One region of the Photorhabdus machadonis genome, then DNA from elsewhere that is predicted to be linked to it. Evidence: predicted binding sites of a transcription regulator. Region 1 holds the regulator's gene; the other holds the start of a gene.
What was found. The regulator CRP, encoded in region 1, controls carbon source genes, mostly activating them, when cyclic AMP is high. The targets are predictions, from matches to a motif close to ATGTGANNNNNNTCACAT.
Positions count from the first base shown of each region.

Region 1 (7,500 bases):
TGATGGATTCCGTTGTTCGTTCTATGGATGATTATATTAACTACATTACCCCCCAATTTTCCCGGACACATATAAATTTCCAGCGCGTCCCGACTGTTGATACGTCCAATCCATTTTCAGCCAAAGCCATTCCTTCTCTGGATGAAAGTTTTATCGTCATCCGTTTCCGTGATCTGACTCAAATTGATTTCCCGTATTTGTTATCCATGTTACAGGGCTCATTCGTTTCAAGTATTAATACCATCGTGGTTCCCGGCGGAAAAATGGGACTGGCCATGGAATTAATTATGACACCATTGGTACAGCGATTACTGGAAGGGGAAAAAATTTGTTGATCAAAACCTGGGATAAATCTAGAAAACCCAGTGTTTGAATCCACTTCTTATATTATTCAGTTAAAAAAACAGGTAACTGATATTAGTTACCTGTCGTTATTTTTCAATCAGGAAATAATATCTTAATCTGTCTCTTTAATTTCAAAGCTGTGGGTAAGCTCAACTGATTTCCCCAACATCAACGAAACAGAACAATATTTCTCAGCAGAAAGCGTGACGGCACGTTCAACCGCTTTCTCTGTTAAATCCTTGCCGGTAACAATAAAATGCAGATTAATAGAAGTAAACAAGCGTGGTGCCTCTTCACGACGGCGGGAGGTTAATTTCACTTCACAATCTTTTAGGTCATATCTGCCTTTCTGTAAAATAGAAATAACATCAATCGTGCTGCAACCACCCACTGCCATTAATACCATTTCCATTGGGCTTGGTGCCTTATCACCAGCATTTCCATCCATCATGATCTGATGGCCCGAAGACGACTCCCCCAAAAGAGACAACCCTTCAACCCATTTTACCCGCGCTTGCATAAGTACCTCTTAAGTCATTTTTTGCATCAAAGCCTACTCTTTCAGTATTAAACTGGCAATCTAATGAGCAGTTTATTGTGCTGAAACAATACAAGACAAGACAGAAACCTTTTCCTGTGTTAAAAACAGAAGCAGGTCCAGGTATATGTGGGTTAAGATCAATACTCAAGTTTCAAATTTCAGATAACCTATATAAAACCCTCACCTGTCGGTTTTTCAGCAAACTAATATGTTAAGCTAGTGTCTTTATATGCCAGCCTGACGAGAAACTTTTAGGTTCTCGTGTTATTTAGGCAGCGATAACAACAGAGGATGAAGCGAATGGTTCTCGGCAAGCCACAAACAGACCCCACTCTTGAATGGTTTTTGTCACACTGCCATATTCATAAATATCCATCCAAAAGCACGCTTATTCATCAAGGCGAAAAAGCAGAGACGCTTTACTACATCGTAAAAGGTTCTGTTGCAGTTTTGATTAAAGATGAAGAAGGCAAAGAGATGATCCTCTCCTATTTAAACCAGGGAGATTTCATTGGCGAACTTGGATTATTTGAAGAAGGACAAGAGCGTACAGCCTGGGTACGGGCCAAAAGCGCCTGTGAAGTAGCGGAAATTTCCTATAAAAAATTCCGTCAACTGATTCAGGTAAACCCGGATATTTTAATGCGTTTATCTGCCCAAATGGCAAGCCGTTTGCAAACAACTTCTGAGAAAGTCGGTAACCTGGCTTTCCTGGATGTGACCGGCCGGATTGCTCAGACTTTACTGAATCTGGCGAAACAACCCGATGCAATGACTCACCCTGACGGGATGCAAATCAAAATCACTCGTCAGGAAATTGGCCAGATTGTTGGCTGTTCCCGTGAAACGGTTGGCCGTATTCTGAAAATGCTGGAAGATCAAAACCTGATCTCCGCACACGGCAAAACAATTGTTGTTTACGGTACACGTTAATTCCGGATTAATCAGCGCATGATACTGCGCTGATTTCTCTTATCCTTGTTACACCAACTGGCTAATTGCCTTCTCCAGCCGTTCCATCCCTTGGGCTATCTCCTCTTCACTGATAATCAGCGAAGGCGTGAAACGCAGTACATCACTACCAGCACTCAATAACATCAGACCATTTTCAGCCGCCAGTTGCAGGATCTCTTTAGATTTTCCCTGATACTGCGCTTTTAGTTCCGCACCAATCAGCAATCCCTTGCCACGGATTTCACCAAATATCGAATATTTTTGATTGATATCGTTCAGAAAATTCACAATCAAATGATGCCGTTTTTCAACACCATTCAAGACCTCTGGCGTATTGATAATGTCAAAAGCGGCATTTGCAACCGCGCAAGCCAGCGGATTACCACCATAAGTTGTGCCGTGAGTCCCCGGTGCCATCGCCGAAGCGATATTCGCCGTAGTCAGCATAGCGCTAACAGGGAAACCACTTCCCAATGCTTTCGCTGTGGTGATAATGTCCGGCACAACATCATAATACATATAAGAAAATAACTTACCGGTACGTCCCATCCCACTTTGTACTTCATCAAATACCAGCAGTACCTGATGCTTATCGCAAAGTTCACGCAACCCATGAATAAATGCGGGTGTCGCCGGCGTGACTCCCCCTTCACCCTGAACAGGTTCTAATACAACAGCGCAAGTATGATCATCCATGACCGCCTTTACTGCATTTAAGTCATTAAAAGGCACATGAATAATATCTGCGGGTTTTGGCCCAAAACCATCAGCGTATTTTGGTTGACCACCAACAGAGACAGTAAACAGAGTACGACCATGAAAACCCTGATGGAATGCGATGATTTTGGTTTTATATGGATGGTAACGGGTAATAGCATAGTGACGCGCCAGCTTAAATGCGGCTTCATTCGCTTCCGCTCCCGAGTTGGCAAAAAATACCCGCTCCGCAAAAGTTGCATCAATCAGTTTCTGCGCGAGTATCAAAGCTGGTTCACTGGTGAAAATATTACTGATATGCCAAAGTTTCTCCCCTTGCTGCGTTAAAACATCCACTAATGCAGGGTGACAATGCCCCAAAGCCATAACAGCAATACCACCGGCAAAATCAATATATTCTTTCCCTTGCTGATCCCATACACGACTGCCTTGCCCTTTCACCGGTATAAACTGGGCCGGTGAATAAATTGGCAACATGACTTGATCGTATGTATTTCTGTTTACTCCAGCATGCTCCATCATTTTCCCACCCGTTTTTTATATATACGCCATTCAAAAATGAAAATATAATCATTTAATATGCATAAAAAATCAAAGATGGGCAAATGAAAAAGATGAATAAATGAAGAAATTATTGGTATCGGGTTAATATCTAAGAAAGTTACTCAGTAGCTGGTGCCCTTGTTCACTGAGAATACTTTCAGGATGGAACTGCACACCTTCCAGGGGCAGAGTACGATGACGAATTCCCATAATCTCATCTACATTGCCGTTATGCTGACTCCATGCAGTGACTTCAAAAACGGCGGGTAAAGTCTCTGCAGCAATCACCAATGAATGGTAACGGGTAACCGTTAATGGCCGGTTTAGTCCTTTGAACACACCTTGCTGATTATGATGAATGGCAGAAGTTTTCCCATGCATCACTTCCCTGGCTTTTACCACACTGGCCCCGAATGCCTGCCCAATTGCCTGATGCCCAAGACAAACACCCAGAATCGGCAATTTATCCGAAAAATGAGAAATCGCAACCAGAGAAATTCCTGCTTCATTTGGGGTACAAGGGCCTGGGGAAATAACCAGATGTGTAGGTGCCAATCGCTCAATATCTTCAAGCTGTAATTCATCATTGCGCTTGACTAAAACATCTGTTCCTAATTCACAAAAATATTGATATAAGTTATACGTAAAAGAATCATAGTTATCTATTATTAATAACATAGGAGTCTATCCTACCCATTTTTATCGCTGTATTTGTTGTCCTGCCAATCCTGCAACTTGTTTTATCATGAACAACATGATTTCAGGTAAAACGGCCTAACGACAACGGGGCGGCTATCATAGCACATAAGCACTTGTAGCATAGTGTAACAAAATCAATGATTACTTTTTCCTCAATCAACGTACTCTGATACCGCTACAAAACATAGGCTCTATTTTGATATTCAATAAGTAAGGTAATTGTTATGAAGACAAAACTGGCTATAGCATCTCTTTTTTTGCTGTCCTTCCCCACGCTGGCTATAACTAAATCTGCAAATATTTTCTTTCCGGTACAAGGGGTTATTTGTGATAAAAAAGGAGCATACTGCGCTGATCAGCAAGGCTTATCGCTAAAACTCACCGAAAGATATTTAGGGAAAAAAGTATCGGAGCGCCTGAAAGAAATAATTGGTGATGGGAAAGATGTTGACCTTTCATCCTACACTTTGAGTAATGGTGTTCACTGCGAGAGTAAAGAGAAAAAATGCTACAAAGACAGATATTATCCACGAACCGAAGAAATAAAGAATTCACCAAGAAAATGTATGAATAACTGTAAAACGGGCCTTCATTCAAACGAAGGCCCGATTATTCATCAGATGAAAACGCCCCAAGAGACCAAAAACTGCCATAATCGCAGTTGATCATTAATGTCTCAGAAAGAAGTTAAGGAACAATCTTAGCAGACAGGATCACCACGGGTTTCACCGGCACATTCTGATAAGGACCAACATTTTCAGTTTTTACTTGAGAAATTTTATCTACAACATCCATACCTTTTACGACCTTACCAAATACTGCATAGCCAAAGTCACGCTGACCATGATCAAGGAAAGCATTATCTGCTACGTTGATAAAAAATTGGCTAGTCGCACTGTCTTTATCAGCAGTACGCGCCATAGAAATCGTTCCGCGTAAATTACGCAGCCCATTATCCGCTTCATTTTTAATGGATTCTTTAGTCGCTTTCTGCTGCAAGTCTTTGGTAAAACCGCCCCCCTGAACCATAAATCCCGGGATCACCCGATGAAAAATTGTGTTGTTATAATAACCCTCATTGACGTATTCAATAAAGTTTTTGGTTGTAATCGGCGCTTTCTGGCTATTTAATTCCAGTTCAATATTACCCTCTGTTGTCGTCAGCTTCACATGGGTTTCACCCACAGCCAGAGCCAAAGGTGCCATTGCGCTCAGAGAACATGCAGTTACAAGCGTCACTAAAATACGTTTAAACATTCTGGATTCCTATATATTAAGGTCAACAACACAAGCTGAAATCAATTCTAATAATCTCCTCAGCATAGTGCTCAATATTTACTTACATTTACGATATCAATCGGTTGATGCCTTGGATAAAAATTTATCCTCTCACAATAGATCAGATTTTATTTCACAAATAAGGCAATAATTGACGGCAAAATAGCAAATTTGGCTTAACCCATCAGAAATATGTCATTATTTTTAATCCTGTCAACCAACAGTGGCTACCGGTATAATCTCCTTTGGCATATATTCAGTGCATTTCTCAGGGAGATAATCATTTTGACCATCAAAAACCACAACTATCATATGACCCGTTTTATCACGAGCGCACCTGATATTCGCCATCTACCTCAAGAACTGGGCATTGAAGTCGCGTTTGCCGGTCGTTCAAACGCAGGTAAATCCAGCGCGTTAAATGCCCTGACGAAACAGAAAAGCCTCGCCCGTACCAGCAAAACGCCAGGGCGAACACAACTCATCAATTTATTCGAAGTAGAAGAAGGAATTCACCTAGTTGACTTACCCGGCTATGGTTATGCCGAAGTACCAGAAGAGATAAAGCGTAAATGGCAGAAAGCATTGGGTGAATATCTGCAAAAACGTGAGAACCTGATTGGGCTGGTCGTGCTGATGGATATCCGTCATCCACTGAAAGATCTTGATCAACAGATGATCCAATGGGCAGTGGCAATGCATGTACCGGTTATTGTGTTGCTAACTAAAGCCGATAAACTGGCATCTGGTGCCCGTAAAAGCCAGTTGAATAAAGTACGTGAAGAATTAGCCGCCCTCAATGGAGATATTCAGGTGGAATATTTCTCCGCCCTAAAAAAAATCGGGATCGATAAATTACAACAAAAACTGGACATATGGTTCAGCCAACCAACCGTTCAAATTGAAAACAATAGCTAATAGCACTGTTATTATTCCCACACATTAAATTCAGGCGAAAAAAATGCCCCAGTCAAAACTGACTGGGGCAGCTAATATTCAGCTAAATCCGATTACGTGAAGTAAAAGGTCTGAAAGATAGAACATCTTACCTCTGTACCCTACGCCAGTAACTCTACCTTATTTTATTTCTCAGAAAAAGCCCTTTTGTAATTTATTTTCAATGATTATCTCGATTCAGCTTAAGATTTTGATTGTTTTATCGCCACCAAGTGTAGTTTAATTACATATTTATGCGATCTAGATCTAATATACTCGAACAATACAAAAACCATTACATTATTAGTATCTTCTTTACAGCAAAACAGAACCACACAACTATTTGATCACTTTTCTCTGCTACACCAACACTGAATTCACTACTAATATTATCCAGTGAAATTAAAAATCCTGCCAAACCGCCCATTATAGTGGGATTTTTCGGCACAAATTCCCTATGGAAAACAGTCAATTCAATATGGCCTGATCAGGAGAATAAATGAATCAACATAACCATGCTTCGTCAGCCTTAAGATAGAGAAAAAATGCCTATGACAGCAATAATAGCACCTTGGTATCAAGTGCCGGAGCAACCGCTATGTCATCGCTTGGGAAGGCGGGGATACCAGAGCACATAGTGACTATGATTAACAGGGCCATTGGACACTGAACAGATTAAAAAAGGCTGAACCAAATATCTCAGCTCAACCTATCGCTTATTAAGCTGGCATATCAGTGCGCCTGATCCCAGTTGTCACCGATACCCACATCTACTTTCAACGGAACATCAAGCACCATACTCTTCTCCATCAATTCACGAATTTTCTGTTCTGCATATTCAAGTTGTGACTCATGGATTTCGAATACCAGCTCATCGTGAACCTGCATAATCATGCGAACTTTCGGTTCTTCGTTAATAATCCAATCATCCACCGCAATCATTGCTTTTTTGATGATATCCGCCGCAGTTCCCTGCATTGGCGCGTTAATAGCTTCACGCTCGGCTGCTTTACGGCGCATGGCATTGCGAGATTTGATATCTGGCAGATAAAGACGACGGCCGTCCAGCGTTTCAACATAACCCTGCTCTTCCGCCTGCTTACGGGTCCGCTCCATATACGCCAATACGCCCGGATAGCGCTCAAAATAGAGATCCATATAACGTTGAGCTTCACCACGTGGAATGCCCAATTGACGGGAAAGGCCAAATGCACTCATACCGTAGATCAAACCAAAGTTAATTGCCTTAGCACTACGGCGCTGCTCACTGGTTACCTGCTCCAGCGACAAACCAAAGACTTCCGCCGCCGTTGCCCGGTGAATGTCTTGCCCTTCAGAAAAAGCTTTCAACAGCCCTTGATCCTGAGACAAATGGGCCATAATCCGCAACTCAATCTGAGAGTAGTCAGCAGCCATAATCCGGTAACCTTCAGGTGCCACGAATGCCTGACGAATGCGGCGGCCCTCTTCATTACGGACAGGAATAT
Region 1 is NZ_CP199761.1:423,064-430,563, reverse strand. Features, by position in the region: gene ACUN2T_RS02130 (phosphoribulokinase) at 1-335, shown strand, start outside; gene ACUN2T_RS02125 (OsmC family protein) at 458-865, opposite strand; gene crp (cAMP-activated global transcriptional regulator CRP) at 1,187-1,819, shown strand; gene argD (bifunctional acetylornithine/succinyldiaminopimelate transaminase) at 1,868-3,079, opposite strand; gene ACUN2T_RS02110 (aminodeoxychorismate synthase component II) at 3,203-3,778, opposite strand; gene ACUN2T_RS02105 (YcgJ family protein) at 4,024-4,464, shown strand; gene ppiA (peptidylprolyl isomerase A) at 4,487-5,056, opposite strand; gene yihA (ribosome biogenesis GTP-binding protein YihA/YsxC) at 5,363-5,995, shown strand; gene ACUN2T_RS02090 (hypothetical protein) at 6,074-6,121, opposite strand; gene polA (DNA polymerase I) at 6,746-7,500, opposite strand, start outside.

Region 2 (7,500 bases), 2.2 Mb from region 1:
GAAATAGGGAGTTTGTCGTTACAACCAGGATTAGGTGTGGTCTGGAATAGTAAAAAACAAAATCGTTACGAATATGGAATTAAAGAGCGTGAATCACATCGTAGCGGGTTGGAAAAATATACTCCAAGTGATAGTTGGACTCCCTATCTGGAATTATCTGCCAATTATGAATTTAACCAGACATGGTCTGTATTTATGATGGGGCGGGTTGAATGGCTACCGGATGAAATTAAAGATAGCCCAATGGTTGATAAATCATATTCAAGTATCGTTTGGACAGGTATTACATATAGTTTTTAATTACCCGAAACGATAATACCGGATAGAGACTGAATTCACCGGATTGTATTCAGTCTTTTTTGTGGTTTTTTTTGAGATATTTATTGATGGTCTTTCCGGCAGCGAATGACAACTGAAATGTGGGCTGGGCGATCATTTTTGGCAATTAACGGTTTATTTATACGGGCTGTTTCTACACAAATCATATTTTTGTAACCTTCATCACACATATCTTTCATATTATTCGATAACTCAGCACCGGGATTCCAGCATACAACATCACTGTGATGGTAATGGTGAATTTCAATTGTTCGTTTCAATGAGTTATCTCTTATCAGATTAAAATCTTCTGGTGCTGTATAGATGCGGTCAGTGTGGCCGGTGAAAGTAAGATCTTCTCCTGTTGTGTATTGCTCTTTGTCAGCAATAGTATCAATAAAATGTTTACCCAGACCACTGACTGAAATCCGATTAATATTGCCTACATTCAGATAAGTGTGCAGAGCGCAGGTTGCCTGATAATCACCATAGGTTTCCAGCTCCACTTCACAGGTTTCACACAGTTTGAAGCGGGCAATCAAGGTAAAATCATAAGGCCACAATTTACGGGTATATTCGTTGTCTCTCAGTGTGAAGGTTAATATTACGCCATTTTCATGTTCATTATGTGCACTGAATTCCCAGGGAAGCGTTCTGGCAAAACCGTGATTTGGTGTTCTTACGGGGCCAAACCAGGGCCAACAAATAGGAATACCCCCACGGATAGCAGTGCCTGCTTTAAATGCTGTCTTCCTGCTTAACCACAATCCCGGCTCTTCATCACTGGGTTGCCAGGCGATGAGGTGCGCCCCTTGCTGGCTGATTGCGCCACGAACTTTAGGATGAGACACGACTATCAATGGGAAGCCATCTATATTCCGTTGACTGATGGAAGGGGAGATCTGCTCTGCAATCGGTAACGCAAAAATTTTATCACTCATGTGTTATGACCTTATAAACCCACAGCAGGCATATTGCATGGCCCAAGAATAACGCATGTTGTAAGCAGATTAAAATAAAAGAGCTGCCAGGAAAGGCAGCTCTTTTCAGGCAGGGTGATAACTCAGTTATTTAGAGATGTGAGTGATCAGATCCAGAACTTTGTTAGAGTAACCTGTTTCGTTGTCATACCAGGAAACCAGTTTCACAAAATTGTCATTCAGAGCGATACCGGCTTTTGCATCAAATACAGAAGTCAGTTTTTCGCCGTTGAAATCGTTAGACACCACGTCATCTTCGGTGTAACCCAGAACGCCTTGCAGTTCACCTTCAGCCGCGTCTTTGATGGCATCACAGATTTGCTGATAAGTCGCTGGTTTTTCCAGACGTACAGTCAGATCAACAACAGAGACGTTAGGCGTAGGAACACGGAAAGCCATACCGGTCAGTTTACCGTTCAGCTCAGGGATAACTTTACCTACTGCTTTCGCCGCACCGGTAGAAGATGGGATGATATTCTGAGCGGCACCACGACCACCACGCCAATCTTTCGCAGAAGGGCCATCCACTGTTTTCTGCGTCGCAGTGGTTGCGTGAACAGTGGTCATCAGGCCTTCAACGATGCCGAATTTATCATTGATAACTTTAGCCAGCGGCGCCAGACAGTTAGTGGTGCAAGAGGCATTGGAAACAATGTCCTGGCCTGCGTAAGCTTTGTGGTTAACCCCCATAACAAACATAGGTGTGTCATCTTTGGACGGGCCAGTCAGAACCACTTTTTTCGCACCCGCAGTGATGTGCTTACGTGCAGTTTCATCAGTCAGGAAGATACCTGTTGCTTCTGCAACAACATCAACGCCCACTTCATCCCATTTCAGGTTAGCGGGATCTCTCTCTGCTGTAACACGGATAGTTTTACCGTTAACAACCAGATGGCCGCCTTTTACTTCAACCGTTCCATTGAAGCGACCGTGAGTTGAATCGTATTTCAGCATGTAAGCCATGTATTCGGCGTCCAGCAAATCGTTGATTGCGACGATTTCGATGTCTGAACGTTCTTGTGCAGCACGGAAAACAATACGGCCAATACGACCAAAACCGTTGATACCTACTTTGATAGTCATAGTGTTCCACCAGCTATTTTTTAGTGAATTAAAAATTATTACTAAAGTTACCAAAACCTTGCCAGCCGTCAAGCGGAATCGTGTCAATAGTCGAAAAACATCGACTTTGAGTACACCATTCAGACGCTTGCTATACGGTACCAGCAATCGATTAGCTCATCATTATCGGGGCACCGACAGATATTGAAAGTTAATCGGTTAGATATGCGAGTCACATCACAATATAGTAGGATAAACATCTTCAGTTAACCGCTTAAAATAGATTCCACTGATGTAATGTTAATCTTTTGTTATTATCATTTGATTTTATTGAAAACATGAGTCTTATTAAGGTGGTCGTTATGGCTAAGAATCCTGATGTTTCCCTTTATACAGAACTTACTGATATTCAGCGGCATGTGACCCAGAATGCCGGGACGGAACCGCCATTTTCGGGGAAATTGTTACATAATAAAAAAAGTGGCATGTATCATTGTCTGTGCTGTGGGCAGCCGTTATTTCTGTCCAATACTAAATTTGATTCGGGCTGCGGTTGGCCGAGTTTTTACCAGCCTGTCAGTGATGATGCGGTGCTGTATCTTGATGATAATAGTCATAATATGCAGCGTATTGAAGTTCGTTGCCGCCATTGTGACGCTCATTTGGGGCATGTGTTCCCTGATGGCCCGAAACCGACAGGAGAACGTTTTTGTATCAATTCGGCTGCGCTAAGTTTCACTGATGAAAATACAGATGAGAAAACAGTAGGTTAAGCATTTTATTATTGCCGGCATTGCCGTTAATTTATGTAAGAAAAATCGTTTCAGCTAATTCTGGAAAATAATGAGGAAATATCAATGGAACTGGATGATCTGTTATCAGTAATGACACCAGAGATATATCAACGCTTGGTTCAGGCAGTTGAACTGGGTAAATGGCAGGATGGTGTTCCTTTAACTGTAGAGCAGAAAGAGAATAGCCTGCAAATGATTATGCTGTGGCAAGCAAGGCATAACCATGAACCTGAACATATGACCATCGGTACTGATGGTCAGTTGGTGATGAAGAGTAAACAAGAACTGAAAGCGGCCTTTCAGTCTGAAATGGTGGCGACATTCAAGCCGTAATCTTCGCAAGATGGATATGAAAAGGCTGAGTTTGTTAAACTCAGCCTGGCCTTGATTAGTATCAGAAAAGGGCGCTTTCTAGTTGGGTAAGTTCTATCAGTATCGCACCTTGCGCGTTTATCTCTTTGAGTGCGGATTGGCTGTCGCCTGGACTGAGATTAACCCCCCGGCAACCATCAGCAATTACCCAGGTTTCATAACCTAATGCCAGTGCATCCAGCGCGGTAAACTTCACACAATAATCAGTGGCGATACCAATAATAAACAGGCGCTCAATTTTCTCTGTTTGCAACCAGTTGTCAAGCCGGGTTTTGCTTTGATGGCCGTTGTCAAAGAAAGCACTGTAGCTGTCGATTTGTGGATTTTCGCCTTTGTAGAAAATCTCAATAATGGCCTGCTTGTTCAGTTGTGGATGGAAATCAGCGCCATGCTGCCCCTGAACACAGTGTTCTGGCCACCACACTTGCGGAATACCGTTCAATATACCGATATCCCCGATTTTCTGACCGGAGTTTACTGCGAAGCTCATATGTTCAGCAGGGTGCCAGTCTTGGGTGGCAATAATGCTGATATTGTGTTTTAGACAGATATCAATTGCCTGATTTGCAACATCAATGACGTGCTCACTCTCTTTTACGGCTAACGCACCGCCGGTACAGAAATCGTTCTGTAGGTCAATAAGTAATAGGGCTGTTTTCATCTCTTTCCCAGATTATTTGTCGGCATAACTTAATTCACCACGTAAATTTTGTTGCATGAAATAACGAATTTTTTCACTGCTATAGGGTTGACTGAGTAAATAGTGCAACTTAGTTAACGTTGCTTCAAAGGTCATATCGTAACCACTGATAACACCGGTTTCAGCCAGAGCATGACCGGTTGCGTAACCATCCATGTTTACCCTGCCAGAAATGCACTGGGTCAGATTGACAACCACAATCCCTCTCTCTGTTGCCTGTTTTAGCTCTTTCAATAATTCAGGATGCTGTGGCGCGTTGCCGACGCCATATGAGCGCAGGATTAAGGCTTTAACCGGTTGCATTAAAATATTATTCACAATCTGACTGGAAAGGCCGGGATAAATGGTTATCACGCCAATGGGCTGTGGGGTGATCTGATGAGTGATAAATTCGCCGTGGCTGGCAGGGGCCGGACACGCATTGAAGGTTTTGATGTTAATACCTGCTTCCATCAATGGGGAACAGTTTGGTGAGGCAAAAGCATCGAAACCGTCTGCATGTGCTTTGACCGTTCGATTCCCACGGAACAATTTATTATTGAAAAACAGGCTGACCTCGTTTACGGGATAGTTAGCGGCAAGGTAAAGCGCATTCAACAAGTTTGTCTGCCCGTCAGAGCGCAGTGCTTCCAGTGGAATTTGTGATCCTGTCACAATCACCGGCTTACCCAGATTTTCAAACATAAAAGAGAGCGCGGATGCGGTAAATGCCATCGTGTCCGTGCCATGCAGGATCACGAAACCATCATAATCATCGTAATTTTGCCGGATATCATCAGCGATAAGTTGCCAGTCTTCTGGCGTCATATCAGAAGAATCAATCAGTGGTTGATGTTCACGGATGGTGAATGTCGGCATTTCAGACCGGTGGAATTCAGGCATTTTGGTGAGCTGGCGCTGTAAATGCCCTGAAACGGGAATATATCCCTGAGATGAGCGTTGCATCCCAATTGTTCCGCCCGTATAGACGACATAAATAGATTTCTTCTGCATGACTGTGCCTCGTAAAAAGATCAGCTGAATTATAGGAGTATTACAAAATAAAAAAAGCCTGACAGGGTATCTGTCAGGCTAAAAACGCCATTAATTAAGTGACCAGCAGAATCATACCGGGGAATTCCAGCGGCATGTTTCTGCTAATGTCATGCGTTATGATGGTTTTTTAGCGAATATCTCCGCAATTTAAACAGAACGCATAACGATTTTGTGGATCATTCAAATGGCGATAGAACTCAGCTTGCTGTTTTACTGCCTGAGCGACCTGTGTCATTGGCGCAGGCAGCCATGCCTGAAGCGCTTCCGGTACGATAGCTTGAGTGGTTGCCGTCAGCTGGCTCATCAGCAACTCACTGAATGACATTTCCGGCTGCATCCAATCAAGTTCTGGCTTATTCAGTTTTGCCAATTCAGCCGCTTTGGCAACCGCGTCGTCGAAATCACCTAATTGGTCGACCAATCCATTGGTTTTAGCATCATTTCCAATCCACACATGTCCTTGAGCAATTTTATCGACCTCTTCTGATGTCTTATTGCGTGAGTCAGCAACAAGACCGATAAAGTTCTTATAGCCGTTCTCAATATTAAGCTGCATCAGCTCTGAGAACTCTTTACTGAGCCCTTTAGTGATAGAAATACCTGCCAGTGGTGTCGTGGAAACGCCGTCAGTGTGGATACCAATATGATCCAGACTGTTTTCATACGTGGTGATGACACCGAAGATACCAATAGAACCGGTCAATGTACTTTGGTTTGCGATAATGTAATTGGCGGGAGTGGAGATCCAGTAACCACCAGATGCCGCCATTCCACCCATAGAAACAACGACTGGCTTATTCGCTGCACGCAGAGCTGCCAGCTCGGTGCGGATAACATCGGAAGCGCTAACGCTGCCGCCAGGGCTGTTTACCCGCAGAATAACGGCTTTGATATTATCATCCAAACGTGCTTGACGGATCTGAGCGGCGGTTGTATCACCGCCAACCATTCCTGGAACCTGTTGCCCATCAACGATCGTGCCCTGCGCTATGATAACGGCAATATTGCCCTTGGATGATGATTTGTTCGCCAGCAATTGTGGTGCGTAATCATAAATACTGATGGCATTGAAATGTCGGTTTTTTTCATCCCAGCCAAAGGTTTTTGTCATTTCACTTTCAATGATATTGCGTGGAGCGACATAATCGACCAGTTTGCGTTTAAGTGCATATTGGGCATTGTCTCCACCGACAGCACGCAGGCCGGCAATCATCTCATCCGCGCCTGGGAATACCTGATGAACAGAAAGTTTGCGGTTAGCGGCGATAGTATTGAGGTAGTTGTGCCAAAGACCGTTGATCCAACGGCTGTCAGCTTCCCGTGCCGCCGGAGACATATCATCGCGCATAACCGGTTCTACGGCTGATTTATACGTCCCGACCCGGAAAATATGTGTGGTGACTTTCAGTGACTCCAGCAGGGATTTGTAATAGAGGTTATTGGTCGAATAGCCATAAAGACCAACCGCACCTTGTGGTGACAGATAAATTTTATCGGCAAACGTGGCCAGATAATATTGCGGCTGGTTGTAGTTATCACTGATCGCGTAAACGGGTTTGCCTGAGGTTTTAAATTCATTAATCGCTTTACCGATATACTGCATCGATGGCTGGTCAGCGCCGATGAAATCGTCAAGTTTCAGTACCAGACCTGTGATTTTGTCATCGGTTTTTGCCTGACGAATGGTATCCACAATATCAAACAGAGAATTTTCCTGTAATTTATTGCCGGATGAACCAAACAGTTCACGTCCCAATTGATTCAATGGGTTACGGCTGGAAACCTGATCCACAACAACACCGGTGAGATTGACATACAGGGCTCCCTGATAACTATCTACTGCTTTATTGGGCTGTTGATAAAGCATAAAGCCCCCAACAATCACCAAGATAAGCAGAATAAAAATCAGGTTTGAAATGACTTCCCGAACAAAATTCAGTAGTCGCCAACTCCATTTAAATAATCTTGCGACCCACTTCCATAAAATACGCATATCATCTCCAAAGATAGGATCAAGTAGGGCTATCCTAATGACCAGACATATAAATGTCAGCTTCAAATAGTGTCAAATTGTCCGAAAAGGCCGCTTTTGGGCTTTTATTCGTTAACAAATAAACAGAAAATGTTAGCTTATAACAAAATAGCTTATTCAGGAGAAAAAATATGAATGCATTGGAACTCTTGTTGAACCGACGTTCAGCATCACGTTTAACGACACCGGCACCTCAGGGTGAAGCAT
Region 2 is NZ_CP199761.1:2,609,472-2,616,971, forward strand. Features, by position in the region: gene ACUN2T_RS12440 (MipA/OmpV family protein) at 1-300, shown strand, start outside; gene ACUN2T_RS12445 (D-hexose-6-phosphate mutarotase) at 381-1,259, opposite strand; gene gapA (glyceraldehyde-3-phosphate dehydrogenase) at 1,386-2,381, opposite strand; gene msrB (peptide-methionine (R)-S-oxide reductase MsrB) at 2,723-3,133, shown strand; gene ACUN2T_RS12460 (YeaC family protein) at 3,218-3,487, shown strand; gene pncA (bifunctional nicotinamidase/pyrazinamidase) at 3,549-4,187, opposite strand; gene ansA (asparaginase) at 4,200-5,219, opposite strand; gene sppA (signal peptide peptidase SppA) at 5,389-7,254, opposite strand; gene ACUN2T_RS12480 (NAD(P)H nitroreductase) at 7,425-7,500, shown strand, end outside.
Region 2: msrB (peptide-methionine (R)-S-oxide reductase MsrB) is a predicted target of CRP. The motif match lies at 2,586-2,603, and genes of this name have one in related genera.